3 regions of the Neorhizobium tunisiense genome follow, and region 2 is predicted to be linked to each of the others. Evidence: predicted binding sites of a transcription regulator. Region 2 holds the regulator's gene; each other region holds the start of a gene.
The links. The regulator HrcA, encoded in region 2, represses chaperone genes, less so after heat shock. The targets are predictions, from matches to a motif close to GTTAGCACTCNCNNNNNGNGAGTGCTAAC.

Region 1 (7,571 bases), on a different contig from region 2:
TCCAGCTCTACCGCATCGTCGAAAGCCTCGGCGCCACTGAAGGCGCGCCGGCCGCCGGCCAGGCGGATATCATCGTCGATATCACCTCTACGGGGTCGACCCTCAGGGCCAACCACCTGAAGATCCTCTCGGATGGGGTGATCCTGAAGTCGGAAGCTTGCCTCGTCAGGGCCCGCAAGCCGGGGCACGAGCAGGATCCGAGGATCGCCAGGATCGTGGAGGCAGTCCGCGCCACGCTCTGAGTTTTGAAGAGGAGGAAGCACGATGCACGTGACCGGTCGATGCCATTGCGGCCATGTGACCTATGAGGCCGAACTCGACCCGAAGCGGGTCAGTATCTGCCATTGCACCGATTGCCAGGCGCTCAGCGGTTCGCCGTTTCGCGTCACCGCCGTCGTACCGGAAAGCGATCTGAAGCTCACCGGGCACGAGCCAAAGCTTTACCGCAAGGTGGCCGAGAGCGGCCGCGTCCGCCAGCAGTATTTCTGCCCCGAATGCGGCTCCCCGCTTTTTGTCAATGGCGTAGGCGAGGCGGCGAGAATCTGGGGCATCCGATGGGGCAGCATCGACCAGCGGGCGGAGTTGAAGCCGCAGCGCCAGATCTGGTGCCGCTCGGCCGTTCCCTGGCTGCCCGAAATGGCGGACCTGCCGGCAGTCCAGACCGATTGAGATCAAAAAAATACCCGCCGGACTTCTCATCCGGCGGGCAGTCTTGGGCAGGGAATTTCGAAAGCTTAGGCAGCGATTGCGACAGAACCGCGGCGGGCATCGACAGAAAATGCACCGGCGCCGACGGCGGCGAGAACCAGGAAGCCACCGGCAATCGTCAGGTTCTTCATCATCATCAGGCTGTTAAAGAGCGTCAGCAGGCCATTGGCGGCCTCCGGGAAGCCCGGGACGTTGATGGCGCCGGAATGGAAGACGAAGGCGGTGAAAGCGGAGAAGGCAGCCAGCAGCAGCGCTGCGATGCGCGCCTGGAAGCCGGTCAGCACGGCAAGGCCGGTGACCAGTTCGAACAGGCCCGCGACATAGGCGAGCAGCATTCCGGCCGGAAGGCCGGCACCGGTGATCATGCCGGCGGTGCCGGCGGGATCGATGAGCTTCTGGAAACCGGACATGACGAACATGCCGGACAGGAGGACGCGGCCGACGAGAAGCAAGGAATTGGTAGCGGTGGTGGACATTTTTAGATCTCCGGATCGGTGTCTCTGGTTGGACACGCGGGTTGAATTCTCTGGGACTGTATGTGCCCCATTTTGCCCGTATCCGGAAGATGAACAATGATTGACGGTTTGTTCGATAAAAAGAGACAATCATTGGTGCGCCAGTGCGGTGCCGTCTCCCCGCTCTGAACGGCGGAGATCTTCAAGGATGCTCCTCTCGCTGAACGCAACCTTCAGCAAAGGTTCATCGTTTCTCCTTCACCATGCGATCATTGCCGATGAAAGGAGCCCTCATGAAGAAGATCATCATCACCGCGCTCGCCCTCCTGGTCGCATCCGCCGTGCCGAGCCTTGCCCAGACCTACCGCAGCGAGGCGCGGGAAAACCGCCAGGAATACCGCATCTATCGCGGCATGGCCCGGGGTGAGCTGACGCCGTTCGAATTGCGCAACCTCGCCCGCCAGCAACATCGCATCGACCGTGCGCAGGCCCGCGCCGGCCGTGACGGCTACATTTCCTATAGGGAGCGTCAGCGGATCGAGCGGATGCAGGACCGCGCTTCGCGCAACATCTACCGCAAGAGCCACAACGGCCGCGATATCTACTGATTGCGTAACGCAACTGAAAGCCCGCGTCACGGGGCGGCTTCCAGGCCGCCCTTCGCATGCCAGGGAGCCTGATCTGGCAACACCCCATCGCGCGGGCCTCCGTTACCCGGCACAAATCCTGACTGAACGACGGATCAGATTTCTTCGATCCTGCGCGCGTCTTCCGGCAGGACCGAAAGTTCGCGCCAGTCGATCTCTTCGAGCAGCAGATTGTACTCGTCGACATTGACCTTGTGCACCGAGCGAAGCTTTTCCAGCTCTTCCCGCTGCGCGGCAATAGCTGTCAAGGCAAGCCGCCGATAGGTATCGAGAGAGGTGGCGTCCTCGATACGGGAAGCAGCCAGCTGCTCGATGCGGAACTTGGAGCGCAGCAGTTCCGCCTCCGTCTCGGTCGCGCCGTCGAGCCTGGAAAGGCCTGCGAGGGCGATCTTGCTGCGCAGGACGGCGAGTTCGCCATGCCCCTCGGCACGGCGGTCGAGGCCGAGCCAGCGGATGATGGGCGTGAGCGTCAGTCCCTGGACGACGAGGGTCGCAAGAACCACCGAAAAAGCAGTCAGCACCACCACGTCGCGTTGCGGAAAGTCCATCGGCAGGGCGAACGCGGTCGCAAGCGTCACCAGGCCGCGCATGCCGCACCAGCCCGCCAGCAACGCCTGCGTCATCGTTGCGGTTTCAGTTCTGCCGCGGCTGCGCTCGTGCCAGGCGTTGAGGCGATTGTAGCCGATGCAGACGATAAAACGCACCGCGACGACGATCACGATGGTCATCAGCGAAAACTGCGCGGCATCCCAAAGATGGTCCGCCGGCATTCCGCCGACGATGTCGCGAACCTGCATGCCCATCAGCAGGAAGGCCATGACATTGAGCACGAAGACGACAGCGGTCCAGACCGCATAGGACTGCACCCGCATGCGGGCCGAGGAGCGCGCCTCGCTGCTTCTCGCAAGCGTCATCGCGAAGGCGACGATGGCGAGCACCGCCGACAGGCCAAGCCGTTCGGCGAGAATCCACAGAAGAAAGGTCTGCACGAACTGCAGGAGGATGCCGCCGAGCGTGCCGGCAACAAACCGCGTCAGGTGCCGGACCGCCCAGGCGGCCAGGATGCCGAGAAGGATGCCGCCGGGCACGGCGACGGAAAGATGCAGCGCCACGCCGGTATCGAGACTACCGGCCGATTGTACCGAAAGCGCCGCGTCGAAAATCAGCAGCGCGGCCGCATCGTTGAACAGGCTCTCGCCCCGAAGGACCGTATCGGTGGTGCGCGGGATCGACATCGACGACAGAACGGCAGTCGCAGCCGCCGCATCGGGGGGAGCGACGATCGCACCGAGCACCAGCGCGGCGGCAATCGGCAGTCCGGCAAACGCCCACCCGGCAAAGGCGACGGCGGCCGCGGTCGCAAAGACGCCACCGATCGCAAAGACGAGCAACGGCACCCAGAACCGGCGGGCGATCCCGATCGGAAAATCGAAGGCGGCGTCGAGCAGCGCCGGCGCGATGAACAGCGCAAGCGCGGTGTGCGGGTCGAGCGAGATATAGGGCATGCCCGGCACCAGCGCGACCGCCGCACCCGCCAGCGCCAGCATCGACGGATAGGGCACGGAAAGCCGGCGCGAGATCTGCAGAAGCACAATCGCGACAAGCAACAGGACGAGCAGGCTCTCGAAGAAACTCATGGCGCAAGTGTAATTGCGGCCTGCGTCTTTGTCAGCCGTGCTCCGTCCTGCTGACAAACAAAAAGGGCGACCCGAGGGCCGCCCTTTCCGAACTGAACCGGCTGGCTCAGATGCGAGACCCGAAGGTCTTACATCATGTCCATGCCGCCCATTCCGCCCATGCCGCCCGGCATGCCGCCGCCGGCAGCTTCCTTCTTCGGAAGTTCGGCGATCATGGCCTCGGTGGTGATCAGCAGCGAAGCAACCGAAGCTGCGTTCTGCAGGGCAGTACGAACGACCTTGAGCGGGTCGACGATACCCATGGTGATCATGTCGCCATATTCCGACGTCTGGGCGTTGTAGCCGTAGTTGTCTTCGTTCTTTTCGAGGATCTTGCCGACCACGATCGAGGCTTCGTCACCAGCGTTTTCAGCGATCTGGCGAACCAGCGACTGCAGAGCGCGGCGAACGATGTTGATGCCGGCTTCCTGGTCGTCGTTGGCACCCTTTGCAGCGATCTTCGTGGAAGAACGCAGCAGGGCAACGCCGCCGCCCGGTACGATGCCTTCCTGAACGGCAGCGCGCGTCGCGTTGAGAGCGTCGTCGATGCGGTCCTTCTTTTCCTTGACTTCGACTTCCGTCGAGCCGCCGACGCGGATCACGGCAACGCCGCCAGCGAGTTTGGCAAGACGTTCCTGCAGCTTTTCGCGGTCGTAGTCCGAAGTGGTTTCTTCGATCTGGGCCTTGATCTGGCCAACGCGGCCTTCGATGTCGGCCTTGGAGCCGGCGCCGTCGACGATCGTGGTGTTTTCCTTGGAGATCGAGACCTTCTTGGTGCGGCCGAGCATGTCGAGCGTGACATTTTCGAGCTTGATGCCGAGGTCTTCGGAGATCACGGTGCCGCCCGTCAGGATGGCGATGTCTTCGAGCATGGCCTTGCGGCGGTCGCCGAAGCCCGGAGCCTTGACGGCAGCGATCTTGAGGCCGCCACGCAGCTTGTTGACGACGAGCGTTGCAAGAGCTTCGCCTTCGACGTCTTCAGCGATGATCAGGAGCGGCTTGCCGGTCTGGACGACGGCTTCGAGAACCGGGAGCATCGCCTGCAGGTTCGAGAGCTTCTTCTCGTGGAGGAGAATGAAAGCGTCGTCGAGGTCGGCGACCATCTTTTCCGGGTTGGTGACGAAGTAGGGCGACAGGTAGCCGCGGTCGAACTGCATGCCTTCGACGACTTCGAGTTCGGTTTCGGCGGTCTTGGCTTCTTCAACCGTGATGACGCCTTCGTTGCCGACCTTCTGCATGGCTTCAGCAATGTCGAGACCGACCTGCTTGTCGCCGTTTGCGGAGATCGTGCCGACCTGTGCGACTTCTTCCGACGTGGAGATCTTCTTGGCCTTGGCCTGGAGATCCTTGACGACGTCTGCAACGGCGAGATCGATGCCGCGCTTCAGGTCCATCGGGTTCATGCCGGCTGCAACTGCCTTGTTGCCTTCGCGAACGATCGCCTGGGCAAGAACGGTAGCCGTCGTGGTGCCGTCGCCGGCGATGTCGTTGGTCTTCGAAGCAACTTCGCGGACCATCTGGGCGCCCATGTTCTCGAACTTGTCGTCCAGTTCGATTTCCTTGGCGACCGAAACGCCGTCCTTGGTGATGCGCGGAGCGCCGAAGGACTTGTCGATGATGACGTTACGGCCCTTCGGGCCGAGCGTTACCTTGACTGCGTCAGCGAGAATGTCGACGCCGCGCAGCATCTTTTCGCGCGCGGTGCGGCCGAACTTGATTTCTTTGGCTGCCATTTTGATAACTCCTGAAAAGGGGTGTCAGCGATTTAGAATGAAGAGCAACGGGCCGGAAATCAGCCGATGATGCCCATGATGTCGGATTCCTTCATGATCAGAAGGTCTTCGCCATCGAGCTTGACTTCGGTGCCCGACCACTTGCCGAACAGGACGCGGTCGCCGGCCTTGACGTCGAGAGCGGTGATATTGCCCTTGTCGTCGCGGGTGCCGGTGCCGACGGCGACGATTTCGCCTTCCTGCGGCTTTTCCTTGGCGGTATCAGGAATGATGATGCCGCCCTTGGTCTTGGCTTCGGATTCGACGCGACGAACAACGACGCGGTCGTGAAGGGGGCGGAAATTGGTGCTTGCCATTGTCTAATCCCTCGATCAAATGACATGGACGGGTGGAAACCCGTATCTCGGTGCTGTTAGCACTCCCCGTTGGAGAGTGCCAGCCGCGTCGAGATAAGGGTGCCCGGCGGATGAGTCAAGAACGGCCGCAAAATTTTCAGGCCGGCTCGGAACCTCATAGAAAATACGCTTAACGATACGAATGCTGGGCAATGCCTGCGCCTGGCGGAACTTACGGCCATAGGCGCATCAGGGTGTTCGGGTCCGGCCACCTCTCCGGACAGGTCGGCATGTTGCACCGGACTTTGGTGGAAGAAAGGCGCTGTCGCGCTTAACGGCGGCGCGAGCCTGCGAATGCCCAACGGGGCACCCTGCCGAAGTTCGCGCAGCGCCGTCGGCGGTCGCGGTTTTTCTCCCGAATATCTCTTGTAATCCTTAACCGGGTTTGTCATGTGACCCGGAACTTGCGAGATGGGAAGGTTACATGGCAAAGCGCATCGGCAATCTGAGCGAAGTGATCGGCGGCTACGACGTGGTCCTTTCGGACGTCTGGGGTGTGGTTCACAACGGTGTCGAGGCTTTCCAGCATTCCTGCAAGGCTCTCGCCGCGGCCCGCGAAGCCGGCGCAACCGTCGTGCTGATCACCAATTCGCCACGCACGGCGCCCGGCGTCATCGAGCAGATGCGCGCACTCGGCGTGCCCGACGGCACCTATGACCGGATCGTCACATCCGGCGACGTCACCCAGCACCTGATCGTCGACGGCCCGAAAAAGGTCTTCCTGATCGGTCCCGAACGCGACCTCAACCTGTTCGACGGGCTCGGCGTCGATGTGGTCTCCGCCGAGGAAGCCGAATGCATCGTCTGCACCGGTTTCTTCGACGACGAGAAGGAAGTGCCGGAAGATTATACCGACATGCTGGCGGCGTTTGCCAAGCGCGACGTGCCGTTCATCTGTGCCAATCCGGATCTCGTCGTCGAGCGCGGCCACAAGATCATTCCCTGCGCCGGCGCGGTCGCGGCCTATTACGAGGAGTTCGGCGGCAAGACCCGCGTTGCCGGCAAGCCGCATCGGCCGATCTACGAGGCGGCGATCGAAGCCGCCCGCGAAGTGCGCAGCGAATTCCCGATGGGTCGGGTGCTGGCGATCGGCGACGGCATGCCGACCGACGTGCGCGGCGCACTCGCATACGGCCTCGACCTGCTTTATATCAGCGCAGGCATCCATGTCGCGGAATACACCGTCAACGGCCAGACCGACGAGACGATCCTGAACGCCTGGCTGAAACGGGAAAATGCCGCGCCGAAATACTGGATGCCGCGCCTCGCATAGCCCCCTGGGCCGAACTGGGCCTGAACCGGAACCCGCTGCATGACTGTCTTCCACCGCAACGAGAAGAAGGAGCCGCTGCCCGAGGAACTGAAGGGCGGCGTTATCGCCATCGGCAATTTCGACGGCGTGCATCGCGGCCATCGCAGCGTCCTGGAGCGCGCGCTGGCACTTGCCGAACAGCGCGGCGTGCCCGCCCTAGTGCTGACCTTCGAACCGCATCCGCGCACCGTTTTCCGCCCGGAAGAGCCGGTGTTCCGGCTGACGCCGGCACCGCTCAAGGCCCGGCTTCTCGAAGCCATGGGTTTCCGCTCGGTGATCGAATATCCCTTCACCCCGGACTTTGCGACCCGCTCGGCGGAAGAATTCATCCAGACCATTCTCGTGGATTGGCTCGCAGCCAGCGCCGTCGTCACCGGCTTCGACTTTCATTTCGGCAAGGACAGGAAAGGCGGTCCGGCTTTTCTCATGGCATCCGGCGCCAAGCACGGTTTTAGCGTGCAGCTGGTCGATGCCTTCCGCGACGAGAATGCCGAGGTGATCTCGTCCAGCCGCATCCGCGACCTGCTGGCGGAAGGCGACGTCGCCGCCGCGGCCGGCCTGCTCGGATATCGCTATACGCTTGAGGCGGAGGTGATCGGCGGTGAAAAGCTCGGCCGCCAGCTCGGTTTCCCGACCGCCAACATG
Region 2 (7,571 bases):
CTTGCGGTTGGAAGACCGGGTCATAACCAAAACCCTGGGTGCCGCGCGGCGGCCACACCACCGTGCCTTCCACCTCGCCACGGAACATTTCCGTGTGCCCATCCGGCCAGGCGAGACAAAGTACGCTCACAAAGCGGCAGCTGCGCTGCTCCGGCCTTGTCGCGCCGCGCTCCTCCAGCGCCGTCTCGATCTTCTCCATCGCCATCTGAAAGTCCCGGCTGCCGTCCGCGCGTTCCGCCCAGTTGGCGGTATAGACGCCGGGGGCGCCATCGAGCGCGTCGATGACGATGCCGGAATCATCCGATAAAGCCGGCAGTCCTGAGGCTTTGGCGGAGGCGATCGCCTTGATCGCTGCATTTTCTTCGAATGTCGTGCCCGTTTCGTCGGGCTCTACGAATTTCAGTTCGGCGGCGGATTTCGCCGAAAAGCCGAAGGGACCGATCAGTTCTGCAATCTCGCGGATTTTTCCGGCATTGTGGCTGGCCACGACGATCGTCTTGGTATCGAGCTTGCGCATTACAATTCCTGTTCGATATTCCAGAGCCTTGGCTCTGCACATTCCAGGCTGTTGCCGGCCGGATCGCGGAAATAGATTGAGCGGGCACCGTTCGGCCAGCGGAAATCGCTTTCGATGGCAATACCCGCCTTGTTGAGCTTTTCCCTGATCCTGTCAATCGCCTCGCCCGTCATGCGAAAGCAGATATGCCCAGGTCCCGTCGCGCCATGTGGCGGTACTGGCAGCGCATCGGCCGGAGGCGGCTTGATCGTCTCGGCCGGGTTGAAGATCAGCAGGATGCCCGGCCCGCAGCGGAAGAATACATGCCTGCTGCCGGCTCGCAGCACTTTTTCAAGGCCGAGAATGCCGCCGTAAAAGGCTTCGGCGGCATCGAGATCATCGGCGTAAAGCGCGGTTTCGAGAATGCCTTCGATCAAACAGCACCTCTTTTCTGCGAGTTTCAGGCAATCGCCTGCTTCTGCATCGCCACCAGTTGCTGGGTGCCGTCCTGAGCCAGTGCCAAGAGGTTCAGGAATTCTTCCTGGCTGAAAGGCTTGCCCTCGGCCGTGCCTTGCACTTCGACAATGCCGCCGGTGCCCGTCATCACGAAATTCGCATCCGTCTCCGCGGCCGAATCCTCGATATAGTCGAGGTCGATGACCGGCTGGCCTGCAAAGATGCCGCAGGAGATCGCCGCGACGTGATCCTTGAGTACCTTGTCGACCTTGGTCATCGAGCGGGCTTCCATCCACTTCAAGCAATCGTAGAGCGCGATCCAGCCACCGGTGATCGAAGCCGTGCGCGTGCCACCGTCTGCCTGGATAACGTCGCAGTCGATGGTGATCTGCTTTTCGCCGAGCGCTTCGAGATCAATGACGGCGCGCAGGGAGCGGCCGATCAGGCGCTGGATCTCCTGGGTGCGGCCGCCCTGCTTTCCGGCAGCGGCTTCGCGCTTCATGCGGTCGCCTGTGGCGCGCGGCAGCATGCCGTATTCGGCGGTCACCCATCCCTTGCCGCTGTTGCGCAGCCACGGCGGGGTCTTTTCTTCCAGACTCGCGGTGCAAAGCACATGCGTGTCGCCGAACTTCACAAGGCAGGAGCCTTCCGCATGTTTGGAAAAATTGCGCTCGAATGAGACCTTGCGCATCTGGTTCAACTGTCTGCCTGAAGGCCGCATGCTTCGCTCCCTGGATTTCTGTTTCCGCCTTCTACGGCCCCGGCCAAGCTTTTGCAAAGAAAAAGCCCCGGGGGGCGTCCTGAAGGCGTTTGATTGCGGCCGTGGTGATTTTCCCTTTGGAGAAGGCGAGGCGAATGACTATATTTTGTCAAAAGATCAACGGAACGGTGAAGGTTTAGATGGGATTTTCGGCATCGACGGGTAGGGACAGCGGCTCTGTGCTCGATGACCGTTCGCGCGAAATTTTCCGCCGCATCGTGGAAAGCTATCTGGAAACAGGTGAGCCGCTCGGCTCCCGCAATCTTTCCCGCCTGCTGCCCATATCGCTGTCGCCGGCCTCCGTGCGCAATGTGATGAGCGATCTCGAGGAACTCGGCCTCATCTACTCGCCGCATATCAGCGCCGGCCGCCTGCCCACCCAGTCCGGGCTTCGCTTTTTCGTCGATGCTTTCATGCAGGTAGGAGACCTCTCCGCCGACGAACGCGCCAATATCGACCGGCAGATCCGGCCCGCAGATCGCGATCAGCCGATGGAGAGCCTGATGGCGGAGGCGAGCCGCATGCTGTCGGGCGTCTCGCGGGGTGCCGGCATCGTCATCACCACCAAGAGCGATCCGGTCCTCAAGCATGTCGAGTTCATCCGCCTCGAGCCAACCAAGGCGCTTGCGGTGCTTGTCGGCGATCACAATCAGGTGGAAAACCGTATCATCGAACTCCCGGCCGGCGTGACGTCGTCGCAGCTGACCGAGGCCGCAAATTTCCTGAATGCCCACCTGAGCGGCCAGACGCTGCCGGAACTGCGTGGCCAGCTGAAGACACTCAAGGATCAGGTACAGGGTGAGCTCCATACGCTCTCGCAGGAACTGGTCGAGCGCGGTCTTGCGGTCTGGTCCGGCGACAGCGAGGAAGGCAAGCCGACCCAGCTTATCGTCCGCGGCCGGGCCAACCTGCTCGAGGGCCTTGCGGATGTTGCCGATCTCGATCGCCTGCGGTTGCTTTTTGACGATCTCGAAAAGAAGGACAGCCTGATCGAGATCCTCGATCTGGCTGAAAAGGGACCGGGCGTTCGAATCTTCATCGGCTCGGAAAACAAGCTGTTCTCTCTCTCGGGCTCCTCGCTCATCGTGGCGCCCTATCGTGACGGCGAGGACCGGATCGTCGGTGCCGTTGGTGTCATCGGGCCGACGCGGCTCAACTATTCGCGCATCGTACCGATGGTGGATTACACCGCGCAGCTGCTTGCCAGGTTATCGCGCTGATTTCGCGACGGAGCCGCCCCAACTTTCCCAGCAAGCCTTGATTTTTTCACTTTAAACCTCGATATCGGGCACAAATCCAAGCCCATAAATCCAAGTCAAGAATAACCGGAGACCGTCATGACCGACGAAACCAACAAGAACGGACCTGACGCAGCTGCCGCCGAGAACACGGCGGAAGCTGTTGCCTCTGCTCTTGAGGACGCGGCCAACCAGAAGAATGCCGAGGCGCCCGTCGCCGAACCGGATCCACTGGAATTGCTGAAGGCCGAAAATAACGAGCTGCGCGACCGCTTCCTGCGGCTTGCCGCCGAGATGGACAACCTGCGCCGTCGCACCGAACGCGAAATCAAGGATGCAAAGTCCTATGCAGCCGCCGGCTTTGCGCGCGACATGCTCGCCGTTTCGGACAATCTGCGCCGCGCGCTGGACGCCGTGCCGACCGAAATGCGTGCCACGGCAGATGCCTCGCTGACCACGCTCCTGGAGGGCGTCGAGATGACCGAGCGTTCCATGCTGTCAGCGCTGGAACGCCATGGCGTGAAGAAGATCGATCCGGAAGGCCAGAAATTCGATCCGAACTTCCACCAGGCCATGTTCGAGATCCCGAACCCTGCCGTTCCGAACAATACGGTCGTTCAGGTCGTTCAGGCTGGTTTCACGATCGGCGAACGTGTGTTGCGCCCGGCCATGGTCGGTGTCGCAAAGGGCGGCCCGAAGGCGGAAGCCTCCGCAGAAACCGCCGGCGAAAAGAACGCCTGAAAGCTTTGAAAAGCGGGCGCAAGCCCGCTTTTCGCTTTGCGCCGGACGCCCAGTCGGCGCTTCGCAGCCCTAACGGCAACCGTCCGCTCCGCCAAGTCCACGTAGATATTCCCGTTAAACGGCGGCTCAAGGACAAAACCGCCCGGCGCTTTGTCAGCGGCCGGGCGGTTCGTTTCGTCCCCACGGATGTGTATGCGGTCAGGCGGCGTGGTTTGCCTGCTCCTCGTTGAGGAAGGCATAGATCGCCGAAGCGGAATCGGTCTTGCGCAGCTTGGCGACAAGATCCTGGTCGCGCAGGACGCGGGCGATGCGCGACAGCGCCTTCAGGTGGTCGGCGCCGGCGCCTTCGGGTGCGAGCAGCAGGAACACCAGATCGACCGGCTCGTCATCGAGCGCTTCGAAATCGACCGGCGCTTCAAGGCGCGCGAAAATCCCCTTGATCGACGAGATGCTGTTGAGCTTGCCGTGCGGGATGGCGATGCCGTGGCCGACGCCGGTGGAACCGAGCCTTTCGCGCTGCAGGATGATGTCGAAGATTTCTCGTTCGCTCACGCCCGTCAGCTTGGAAGCCTTGGCCGCCAGCTCCTGCAATAGCTGCTTTTTGGAATTTACCTTTAGGGTAGGAATAATCGCATCTTGCTGCAGCAAATCTGCCAATGCCATTCTCGTCATCCTTCGTGCCGCAAGAGCTTGTGCCCTAGGCGAAGGGGAGCGCCGTCTCCGACGCTCTCCCCAGGTGTCAGTTCTTGATATTGGTGGAATCGATCCAGCCAATATTGCCGTCATTGCGGCGATACACAATGTTCAGATGTTCCTTGCCGGGGCTGCGGAACAGAAGAACAGGCTCGTCGGTCATATCAAGTGCCATGACGGCGCTGGCGACCGTCATCGTCTTCAACTGCTTCGAACTTTCCGCGACAATAGTCGGCGCGAAATCCTCGGGCACTTCCTCCCCTTCATCCGGTACGCTGTCCATAACAGTGTAGGCAACTTCCGCAAAACCATTCATATGGTTGCCGGCATGATGATCCTTGAGCCGCCGCTTGTAGCGGCGCAGACGCTTTTCGATCCGCTGTGCCGCGGCGTCGAAACTGATCTGCGGATCATTCGCCTCGCCAGCCGCATGCAGGACGATCCCGGTATCGAGATGCACCTTGCAGTCGGCAGAAAAGCGCGAACCTGCCTTTTCCACAATGACTTGGCCTGAATAGCCTCCGTCGAAGTATTTTGTAACCGCTTCTCCGATTTGGTCCTCGATCCTCTGACGGAACGAATCGCCAATTTCCATATGCTTACCGGATACACGCACACTCATGGAGTTCTTCCTTCTTGTCGTGACTTGCGTGTTCCAGTCTACGCCAAGCCGTCCCCTCATCCAAGCCGTTCGCACGCCACCGGGCTAAATTGCTGCAATCGGTGCCAGTCTGAATGATGGGATACGTTTCGTGCCATGTCCCGTGCAGTTGCGGCGGGCTTCTAGCGCCCGATGTTTTGAATGTCAACGGTGGCCGGCCCGGGGATTTCTACGTAGGCCTGTGGAAAATCGCGTGCTTCGGCCGGCATCTCAATATGCCGCGACCCCGGCGATCGCACGCTTTTCACGGCGGCGCTGGACGGAGGAGGGGATGTTCATCGCCTCGCGGTATTTAGCGACGGTCCGGCGCGCAAGTTCGACCCCGCCGCGTTTCAGGCTGATCACGATATCGTCGTCCGAAAGCACCGCATCCGGCGTCTCCTGGGCGATGAGCAGGCGAATCCGGTGGCGCACGGCCTCCGCCGAATGGCTGTCTCCGCCTTCTTCCGCCGAGCCGATCGACACCGTGAAGAAATATTTGAGCTCGAACAGGCCTCGCGGCGTCAGCATGTATTTGTTGGAGGTGACGCGGCTGACCGTGGATTCATGCATCTTGATCGCTTCGGCAACGGTCTTGAGATTGAGCGGCCGCAGGTAGTCGACGCCGTGCATCAGGAAGGCATCCTGCTGGCGTACGATTTCGGTCGCCACCTTCATGATCGTCTTGGCCCGTTGGTCGAGGCTGCGCGTCAGCCAGTTGGCGTTCTGCATGCAATCGGAGAGGAAATTATGGTCGTCGCCGTTTTTCGGGCAGTTCTTCGACACTGTCTGGAAATAGCTATGGTTCACCAGAACGCGCGGCAGGGTGTCCGGATTGAGTTCCACCATCCAGCCGCCGTCGGGTGCTGCGCGCACGACGATATCCGGCGAAATCGTCTCTGACATGCCGCGCTCGAAACCCGCGCCTGGCTTCGGGTTGAGGCCGCGAATTTCCGCAAGCATGTCGATCAGGTCTTCGTCGTCGACCCCGCAAATCTTTCGAAGTGAGGCGAAGTCGCGTTTGCCGAGCAGGTCCAGATGTCTGATCAGTGCATCCATGGCCGGATCGAGCCGATCCTTTTCCCGAAGCTGGATTGCCAGACATTCGCCGAGCGACCGCGCGAAGACGCCCGGCGGATCAAGCGTCTGCAGCGAATGCAGGATGGCTTCCACATTCCCGGCGCTTCTGCCGAGGCGAGCAGCGATCTCTTCGATGTCGCCCAGCATGTAACCGGCCTCGTCCAGCTGATCGACGAGATGCTGAGCAATCAGGCGGCTGGCCGCATCGACGATCAGGAAGGGGATCTGCTGGTTCAGGTGATCGCGCAGCGTTACCTGGCCGGCGACGAAATCATCCAGGTCGTAGTCTTCGCCGGTGTCGCCGCCCGGCATGGACTTCCATTGGCTGAGCAGCTCCGGCGCATCGGCGCGCCGCACCGGGCCGTCGTCCGGGAAGACATTTTCAAAGCCCGTATCGAGCCCTTCGCCGAGCCTCTCGGCGCTGATGGAAGAGGAGCCCTCATACCAGTCGCTATCGACTTCGGCGGCTGCCGAACTCTCGTGGCCCTCGGCGGGGGCAAAGTCGTCGGCCGTTTCGAAGCCTGTTTCCGCGTCGTTTTCGCTCTCGCTTGACGTAATTTCGAGCAGCGGGTTCTTTTCGACTTCCTGGGCGATGAACTGGTTGAGTTCGAAATGCGTCATCTGCAGCAGCTGAATGGATTGCATCAGCTGCGGTGTCATCACCAGCGATTGAGTTTGGCGTAGGAAAAGATTAGCGGATAGACCCATGGCGGACGCGAAACTCCCCTGCAATCCCCTTGAACCACCCGGTCATGGAGTGGTGGACACTCGATTGGCCGAGCCTCCACAAGGCCAAATTTGCATCTGGCACAAGAATTGCTTTTTTGAAAGATTTGGTCAAGCGCTGCAGTGCGGGAAAGTAAATTTCTTTGTCGCCTGCAGCGACTGAGCTCTCGCCTAAAGGCTGAACTTGTCGCCGAGGTAAAGACGGCGAACATCCGGGTTGTTGACGATATCGTCGGCCCGGCCATGCGTCAGCACTTCGCCCGCGTGGATGATGTAGGCCCGGTCGATCAGGCCCAGCGTCTCGCGGACGTTGTGATCTGTTATCAGAACGCCGATCCCGCGCGCCGTCAAGTGGCGTACGAGGTTCTGGATGTCGGAGACGGAAATGGGATCGACGCCGGCAAAAGGTTCGTCGAGCAGCATGAAGGCCGGATCGGTCGCAAGCGCCCGGGCGATTTCGAGGCGCCGGCGTTCGCCGCCGGAGAGTGCGACGGCCGCCGATTTCCGCAACTGGCTGATGTGGAACTCTTCCAACAGTTCGTCGAGCTTGCTTTCCCGTTTGTCCCTGTCGGGTTCATGCACTTCCAGCACCGCGCGGATGTTTTCCTCGACGGTCAGGCCGCGGAAGATCGAGGCTTCCTGCGGCAGATAACCTACCCCCAGACGGGCGCGGCGATACATCGGCATATGGGTGACTTCGTTGCCGTTGATCGCGATCATGCCTTCGTCCACCGGCACCAG
Region 3 (7,571 bases), on a different contig from region 2:
CATGTTCCTTGTCGTGTCGATGCTCAACACCTATGGGTTCGGCGCCGGGTTCCGCCTCATCCTCACCGGCCTCATCATCATCGCCGTCATTCTGCTCGCCGGCGGTCGTCAGGCAAACCGATGAACAACTCCGATCGGACACAACCCCATGCCGCAGAAAACCTCCATCTACGAGATTCACGACGAAGCCTTCCGGCAGCTGATCGTCGCCAGCGCAGCGCTCGAGGAGCTTTATTCCGATTGCCGCTGGGCGGAGGGGCCGGTCTGGTTTGCAGACCTGAATTGCCTGATCTGGAGCGACATCCCAAACCAGCGGATGATGCGCTGGGCACCGGAAGGCGGTGTTTCGGTGTTCCGCTCACAGTCGAATTTCGTCAACGGCAATACGCGCGACCGTCAGGGCCGGCTGGTTTCCTGCGAGCACGGCGGCAGACGCGTGACGCGGACCGAGATCGACGGGTCGATCACCATTCTGGCGGATCGCTACCAGGGCAAGCGCCTCAATTCGCCGAACGACGTCGTGGTGCGCTCGGACGGTAGCGTCTGGTTCACCGATCCGATCTACGGCATCAAGTCCGACTACGAGGGTTACAAGGCCGAGCCCGAACAGGATACACGTAACGTCTACCGCCTCGATCCGGTGAGCGGCGACCTTGAGGCGGCCGTCACCGATTTCGGACAGCCGAACGGCCTTGCCTTCTCACCGGATGAAACAAAACTCTACGTCGCCGACTCCGCCTCCAGCCACGACATCAAGGCGCCGCGGCACATCCGGGTGTTCGATGTCGTCGACGGCAAGCGCCTCACCAATGACCGGGTTTTCTGCAGTCTGGACAACGGCCTGCCGGATGGTTTCCGTGTCGATGTAAAAGGAAATGTCTGGACGAGCGCCGGCGACGGCGTGCATTGCTTCTCGCCCGACGGGGTGCTGCTCGGCAAGATCCTCGTGCCGCAGACGGTCGCGAACCTCACCTTCGGGGGGCCGCGCAGGAATAGGCTGTTCATCACCGCCACCAAATCGCTCTATTGCGTATTCGTGGCGACCAACGGCGTGGCATTGGGCTGATTGCGCCGCTCAGGAACGCAGTATGGGATTTTTCGCTGACAGATCATCGCGAATAGCTGTCGCAGCGACGGAAGCCATGGTCCATGTGGTTGAGGCTCGTACGACGTCGCCGGCTGCACGCAGCGAGTGGGGATGCGTATAGGGCTGTATCTCGATGTCGCGGTTGGCGAAGCTCTCGACGGCTCCGGGACCTGGAGCGACCGCGAGATTTATGTCCAGGGAGCGAGCATAGCTCGCGTTACCACCATCGCCGGTGTCTCAGGCGTGGCATCGTACTTTGGCATCTATTAGGAGATCGGAGAGGCCGGCGGCTGCTAATTGATGCGCCGGCGTCTCACTGGCTTCGCTTTTTGGGCTTGCCCCGTTTTGTTGTCTAAACGCGCATTGCCGATTAAAGGGCGCTGACGTTTTCGGCTTTTGATTTTCCAGTTTTGCGGTCCTGGCCTAGCTCATAGCTTACCTTTTGTCCCTCTCTCAAAGATCCGCCTCGTTCCAGTGCAGAGACATGCACAAACACATCCGCTCCACCATTCTCGGGCGTGATGAAGCCAAACCCTTTGTCTTCGTTGAAAAATTTGACAGTACCGGTAGGCATGAAGGCTCCTGATGTTTGCACGGCCGTTGCCGCGACCGGGAGCCTATAGCTCATTCTTCTCGCTTTCAAGGCATGCGGCACTTCGTTGTTACGTAAACGGACGTTGTTGGGGGTGCTTTCGGATCGCTGCCACCGTCATACCCCTCTTGCCGCGAGCACTTCGAACGTGCGAGCGAGTGTCGCAACCGAGCGATCGCAGTTGGAAGCGCAGGACGGGCGATCGTCGTGGCGCCGGCGGCCTCCATCGCGGGCCGGTAGGGCGTCAGTGTTTCGACCGGGCTGCCCGAATGGGAAAGTGCCCCCACGGTCGTTGATGCCGGGACGATGGAAGTCCGCGCGGCTTTGTGGAGTTTCTGGAGGTGTCGTGATAAGAGATGGCCATGACCTTATCGAACGATCTTGATTGCCAGGCATGCGGTGCGTGTTGCTCCTTCTCCTCCGATTGGCCAAGATTCTCCATGGAAAGCGAAGCTGCCCTCGATCTGCTGCCGGCACGTTTCGTTGCTGCGGACGAAGGAGGAATGCGTTGTGAAGGATCCCGCTGTTCTGCATTGTCTGGGCAGGTCGGTATCAGCACATCCTGCCTGGTCTACGATATCAGGCCTGACGTTTGCCGCGAATGCGTTCCGGGAGACGCTGCCTGCTTGATGGCGCGTGACGCTTTCGGGTTGAGTTCTGCATAATGCCCACTGACATTTCTGCCCGCCCGGGCATCCGGACCGGCCGCGGATCCCCGAAAAGAAAGCTTACATCTGCGACATGTCATCCAGCAGGTTCTGAGCCAGTTCGCTGATGGCGACTTCCGCTTCTTCCTGCGTCCAGCCGACGCTTTCGGCGCGTTTTGCAAGGCCGGCCAACACGGGCGGTAGATTGCCACCCGCCGTCGCCACGATATCGTCCGGCGTCAGTCCCTTCGCAAGCTGAAGAAAGACCTGCTCCAGGGCCTCCTGACAACCGATATCCCTGTCCGGATAAGGTTCGGAACTGCGCGGCCTGTTCAATACAATCATTTGGCCCTCATTGTACGCTGAACGGTTGGCAACGGCTGCGGCCCAGCCAAATTCGTTGCCACGAAACGCTGCCGTTGCATATTCGACCGAAGGGCCCCGATCGAACGGAGCCCTCCCACCGCGAACGGCTTATTCCGAATTCCCGACTGGAACCCGTTTACATCATGCCGCCCATGCCGCCCATGTCAGGCATGCCGCCGCCGGCGGCATCCTTCTTCGGCAGATCGGCAATCATGGCTTCCGTCGTCACCAGCAGGCCGGCAACCGAAGCTGCGTTCTGCAGAGCCGTGCGAACCACTTTGACCGGATCGACGATGCCCATGGCAATCATGTCGCCATATTCAGACGTCTGGGCGTTATAGCCGAAGTTGTCGGTGTCGCTTTCCAGGATCTTGCCGACCACGATCGAGCCTTCGTCGCCTGCATTTTCAGCGATCTGGCGAACCAGCGACTGCAGAGCCTTGCGGATGATGCTGATCCCGGCATTCTGATCGTCGTTCTCGCCCTTGATATCGAGAAGGATAGAGGCGCGAAGCAGAGCTGTGCCGCCGCCAGGCACGATGCCTTCTTCGACCGCTGCACGTGTTGCGTTGAGGGCGTCGTCGATGCGGTCCTTCTTCTCCTTGACTTCAATCTCCGTCGAACCGCCGACGCGGATCACGGCAACGCCGCCAGCGAGTTTGGCAAGACGTTCCTGCAGCTTTTCGCGGTCGTAGTCCGAAGTGGTTTCTTCGATCTGAGCCTTGATCTGACCAACGCGGCCTTCGATGTCGGACTTGGTGCCGGCGCCGTCAACGACGGTGGTGTTCTCCTTGGTGATCGAGACCTTCTTGGCGCGGCCGAGCATGTCGAGCGTGACATTTTCGAGCTTGATGCCGAGGTCTTCGGAGATGACAGTGCCGCCCGTCAGGATCGCCAGATCCTCCAGCATGGCCTTGCGGCGGTCACCGAAGCCCGGAGCCTTGACGGCCGCGATCTTGAGGCCGCCACGCAGCTTGTTAACGACGAGCGTCGCAAGAGCTTCGCCTTCGACGTCCTCGGAAATGATCAGCAGCGGCTTGCCGGACTGCACGACTGCTTCCAGGATAGGAAGCATGGCCTGTAGGTTGGAGAGCTTCTTTTCGTGCAGCAGCACGTAGGCATCTTCAAGCTCGGCCACCATCTTTTCGGCATTGGTGACGAAATAGGGGCTGAGGTAACCGCGGTCGAACTGCATGCCTTCGACGACTTCGAGCTCGGTTTCGGCGGTCTTGGCTTCTTCGACCGTGATCACGCCCTCATTGCCGACCTTCTGCATCGCGTCGGCGATATATTGGCCTATTTCCTTCTCGCCATTGGCCGAGATGGTGCCGACCTGGGCAATCTCTTCGGATGTGTTGATCTTCTTGGCTTTGGCAAGCAGGTCCTTCACGACCGCGGTGACCGCAAGGTCGATACCGCGCTTCAGGTCCATCGGGTTCATGCCGGCTGCTACGGCCTTGCCGCCTTCGCGAACGATGGCCTGGGCAAGAACGGTCGCTGTCGTGGTGCCGTCGCCGGCAACGTCGTTGGTCTTCGACGCGACTTCGCGGACCATCTGGGCGCCCATGTTCTCGAACTTGTCGTCGAGTTCGATTTCCTTGGCGACGGCAACGCCGTCCTTGGTGATGCGCGGCGCGCCGTAGGACTTGTCGATGACGACGTTGCGGCCCTTCGGACCGAGCGTGACCTTCACGGCGTCGGCAAGAATATCGACGCCGCGCAGCAGCTTCTCGCGTGCATCACGGCCGAATTTGATCTGTTTGGCAGACATGGAAAACTCCCGGGCCGTTGGCCCCATGGTCTCGTCAAAAGGAAATAAGGAAGCGGTCGACGATCAGGCGATGACGCCCATGACGTCTGCTTCCTTCATGATCAACAGGTCTTCGCCGTTGAACTTGATCTCGGTGCCGGACCACTTGCCGAACAGGATGCGATCGCCTGCCTTGACGTCGAGGGGAACGATCTTGCCGTTCTCGTCGCGTGCGCCCGTGCCGACGGCGACGATTTCGCCTTCCTGCGGTTTTTCCTTGGCGGTATCGGGAATGATGATCCCGCCCTTGGTCTTGGCTTCAGCCTCGATACGGCGCACGACGACACGGTCGTGCAACGGCCGGAAAATGGTATTGTTCATTTTAGGTTCCTTAGCGAGAGCGCAGCCCGATGGCGGGTTCCCGGTCGGATATTCTTAGCACTCTTGCGCCGAGAGTGCTAGCGCCATTCGTGCTCTGGTAGTGATCCGGCATCCGCGGCGACGCCACCTCTCTTTGCCGGAGGTCCGGACCGCTGACATCGAGACCGCCAGCGGATCACTTGCCGCACGTTTAGCAGAAGCCGTTGAGCTTGAGGATCTTATGGGCCTCGATGGACGCCCGAAGCTGATCCTCCGAGTTGCGCTCGCCATGGTTCGCGTCCGGGTGATGCATCTTGAGCCTCTGCTTGTAGCGGCTTCTGATCTCCTCCGGCGTTGCATCCGGCGAAAGGCCGAGCGTCTCGAAGGCCTTGGCTTCTAGCACCTTGAGCTTACGTTGCCGGAGATCCGCTTTTGCCGCCTGGCGTTGTGCAGCGCTTTTACGTGCGTTCGTCGCCTTTGCAGAACCGGAGCGGGCCATGGAGGGGAGCGGCATCTCCGAGGCCTTGTTGATGCCGGTGCCCCAGGTCGGGCGGCTACCGCTTGCTGCTTCCCTCTGATAGCGCGCGATTAAAGGGTCGGAGAGGTTTGGCGCAAAGTTATAACCTTTGCTGTACTCCTTTACATGCTCCGTGCAGAACAGCAGGTAAAGCCCTTCGGCATCCCGCCCGACAGGAGCGCGATGAGCGCCACCCTTTTCGCAACCGTCCCACTGGCATTTCGGATGGTTCGGTTCGTGGTGCGGAGCCGGTTTTTTGCGGGTCGACCGGAGGCCGACAAATATCTTTGAATCAGACGTCATCGCGCCTTATATGGCGGTCCTGCACCGGCAGGCAAGGAGTATGGACAGGCCAACCGCAACACCAGTTCGCTGTCCCGACAGTCCGCGCCCACCCGAGCGGGCTCAGCTCCCCCTTTGAGAGCCTTTTTCGGCAGGATGCGCTAGCCGCCAGAGCCATGTTGAGGTTGTCCCACTGGGCCGCAAATCCCCGTTGAGGGCTGTTCAGACAGGATGTCAAAACTAAAAGTTGACTTATCTGCGGATAGCCTCTATTTATGGTTTATCGATCTTTTGCTTGCTGAACTTTGGTTTCCGCGCGATTGGCACCGCGCCTGACGAACTTCCCTTTCAAAATCAATCGCTATCACCATCCGCAGGGCCTTGGCTCTGGGGTCACGCAATCTTGCTTTGAAAGGGTTCATCATCATGACCACAGGCACAGTTAAATGGTTCAATTCCACCAAGGGCTTCGGCTTCATCCAGCCTGACAATGGCGGCGCTGATGCGTTCGTGCACATTTCTGCCGTCGAACGCGCCGGAATGCGGGAAATCGTCGAGGGCCAGAAGATCGGCTACGAACTCGAACGGGACGCAAAGTCCGGCAAGATGTCGGCTTGCAACCTGCAGGCTGCTTGACCAAAAAGCGGCTTCCGCTTTGACCACGGATGTACTGGCACCGCTGGAAGCTGATTTTTTAAAGGGCCGGGCATCATGTCCGGCCTTTTCTGGTTTTCGACCCTGCATATTTGCAAACAGGAAATAATCATGACGCACAGCAAGACCCGGCAGCAGGCCGAGATGGCCTTTGACCAGGTTCAATCGCAGTTTTTCGCTCGCGACCACGCGGTCGAAGAGCTTGATTATGTCGCGCAGGTGCGGGAGGCGAAGACCCTGCGTCTTCGGGAAGCCCGCCTTGCCAGGGAGGAGCGCGACCGGAATACAGCTCTCAGCATGGTGCTCGCGAAGCGCGCGAAGCAGAGGCAAGTGTGAACAACACCGTGACCCCCCACAGCCCCGAATGGGGACTGGAGCAACTGCGCGGCGCAATCCAAGCGGCGGGCGTGGCCTTATGGTCCTGGAACGTGGACACTGACCGTTTTGTTATGGACGGTCACGGTTTTACTCTCTGGAACGTCGCGCACGATGTCGCCCTGACGTTCGAGCACCTGTCCGAGAAAATACACCCGGCCGACAGGGACAGGGTGAGGGCGGCCTTTGTCGCGACACGCGCCGTGATCGGCCCTTACGAGATCGACTTCCGGATACTGGTCGGCTCGGAGGTGCGATGGGTATCGGCACGGGGGCAAGGCAGTGATGCGGGCATCAAGAACCGGGTAATGACGGGGATCTTTCTGGACGTCACAGGGCGCAAGCAGGCCGAGGAAAGCCATGAACTCCTTGCTGGCGAAATGAGCCACCGCGTCAAGAACCTGCTTGCTATCGCGTCGGGTCTGACCCTGATTACCTCACGATCGTCTGCGTCGATCGAAGACATGACGAAGCAACTGACCAACCGGCTGACCGCACTCGGTCGCGCCCACGATCTTGTTCGTCCGCTACCGAGTGGCCAAGGCGATGCCGCGCTTCTCGGAGACATCTTTACCGTTTTGCTCGCCCCCTATGATGACGACGGAGCTTTTGCCGGACGGATCAGGGTCGCCGTCCCTCGTCTCGGCGTCGGCCAGGCGGCTGCGACGGGCCTGGCGCTCGTCGTCCACGAATTGGCAACCAACGCCTTGAAGTATGGCGCACTATCGGTGCCGGAAGGCGCGCTCGATGTATCGGGGACGATGGTTGGGGACGACGTCGAAATTCGCTGGACGGAAAGAGGAGGGCCTGAAGTCAGTACCCCTGAGGGGCCTGGTGGATATGGAAGCAAGCTTCTCCGCCGCACGCTGGCTGGTCATCTGGGTGGCGCTCTCGAGCACGTCTGGTCCGAGGAAGGATTGCTCGTGACCCTGCGCATGGAT

Region 1: the regulator HrcA is predicted to act here: its motif matches at 5,631-5,659, upstream of groES (co-chaperone GroES).
Region 3: the regulator HrcA is predicted to act here: its motif matches at 4,877-4,905, upstream of groES (co-chaperone GroES).

The regions. Positions count from the first base shown of each region.
Region 1 is NZ_JBDIUU010000001.1:1,429,340-1,436,910, reverse strand. Features, by position in the region: gene hisG (ATP phosphoribosyltransferase) at 1-242, shown strand, start outside; gene ABCW43_RS07605 (GFA family protein) at 265-669, shown strand; gene ABCW43_RS07600 (DoxX family protein) at 735-1,184, opposite strand; gene ABCW43_RS07595 (hypothetical protein) at 1,457-1,771, shown strand; gene ABCW43_RS07590 (cation:proton antiporter) at 1,906-3,447, opposite strand; gene groL (chaperonin GroEL) at 3,576-5,219, opposite strand; gene groES (co-chaperone GroES) at 5,279-5,575, opposite strand; gene ABCW43_RS07575 (TIGR01459 family HAD-type hydrolase) at 6,039-6,887, shown strand; gene ABCW43_RS07570 (bifunctional riboflavin kinase/FAD synthetase) at 6,927-7,571, shown strand, end outside.
Region 2 is NZ_JBDIUU010000009.1:316,377-323,947, forward strand. Features, by position in the region: gene rdgB (RdgB/HAM1 family non-canonical purine NTP pyrophosphatase) at 1-517, opposite strand, end outside; gene ABCW43_RS24660 (VOC family protein) at 517-933, opposite strand; gene rph (ribonuclease PH) at 957-1,673, opposite strand; gene hrcA (heat-inducible transcriptional repressor HrcA) at 1,853-2,932, shown strand; gene grpE (nucleotide exchange factor GrpE) at 3,050-3,691, shown strand; gene ptsN (PTS IIA-like nitrogen regulatory protein PtsN) at 3,890-4,354, opposite strand; gene hpf (ribosome hibernation-promoting factor, HPF/YfiA family) at 4,431-5,006, opposite strand; gene rpoN (RNA polymerase factor sigma-54) at 5,256-6,812, opposite strand; gene lptB (LPS export ABC transporter ATP-binding protein) at 7,002-7,571, opposite strand, start outside.
Region 3 is NZ_JBDIUU010000004.1:286,474-294,044, reverse strand. Features, by position in the region: gene ABCW43_RS17715 (ABC transporter permease) at 1-124, shown strand, start outside; gene ABCW43_RS17710 (SMP-30/gluconolactonase/LRE family protein) at 149-1,066, shown strand; gene ABCW43_RS17705 (hypothetical protein) at 1,199-1,357, shown strand; gene ABCW43_RS17700 (cold-shock protein) at 1,458-1,661, opposite strand; gene ABCW43_RS17695 (YkgJ family cysteine cluster protein) at 2,042-2,344, shown strand; gene ABCW43_RS17690 (hypothetical protein) at 2,408-2,671, opposite strand; gene groL (chaperonin GroEL) at 2,829-4,463, opposite strand; gene groES (co-chaperone GroES) at 4,527-4,823, opposite strand; gene ABCW43_RS17675 (J domain-containing protein) at 5,014-5,622, opposite strand; gene ABCW43_RS17670 (cold-shock protein) at 6,028-6,237, shown strand; gene ABCW43_RS17665 (hypothetical protein) at 6,367-6,591, shown strand; gene ABCW43_RS17660 (sensor histidine kinase) at 6,588-7,571, shown strand, end outside.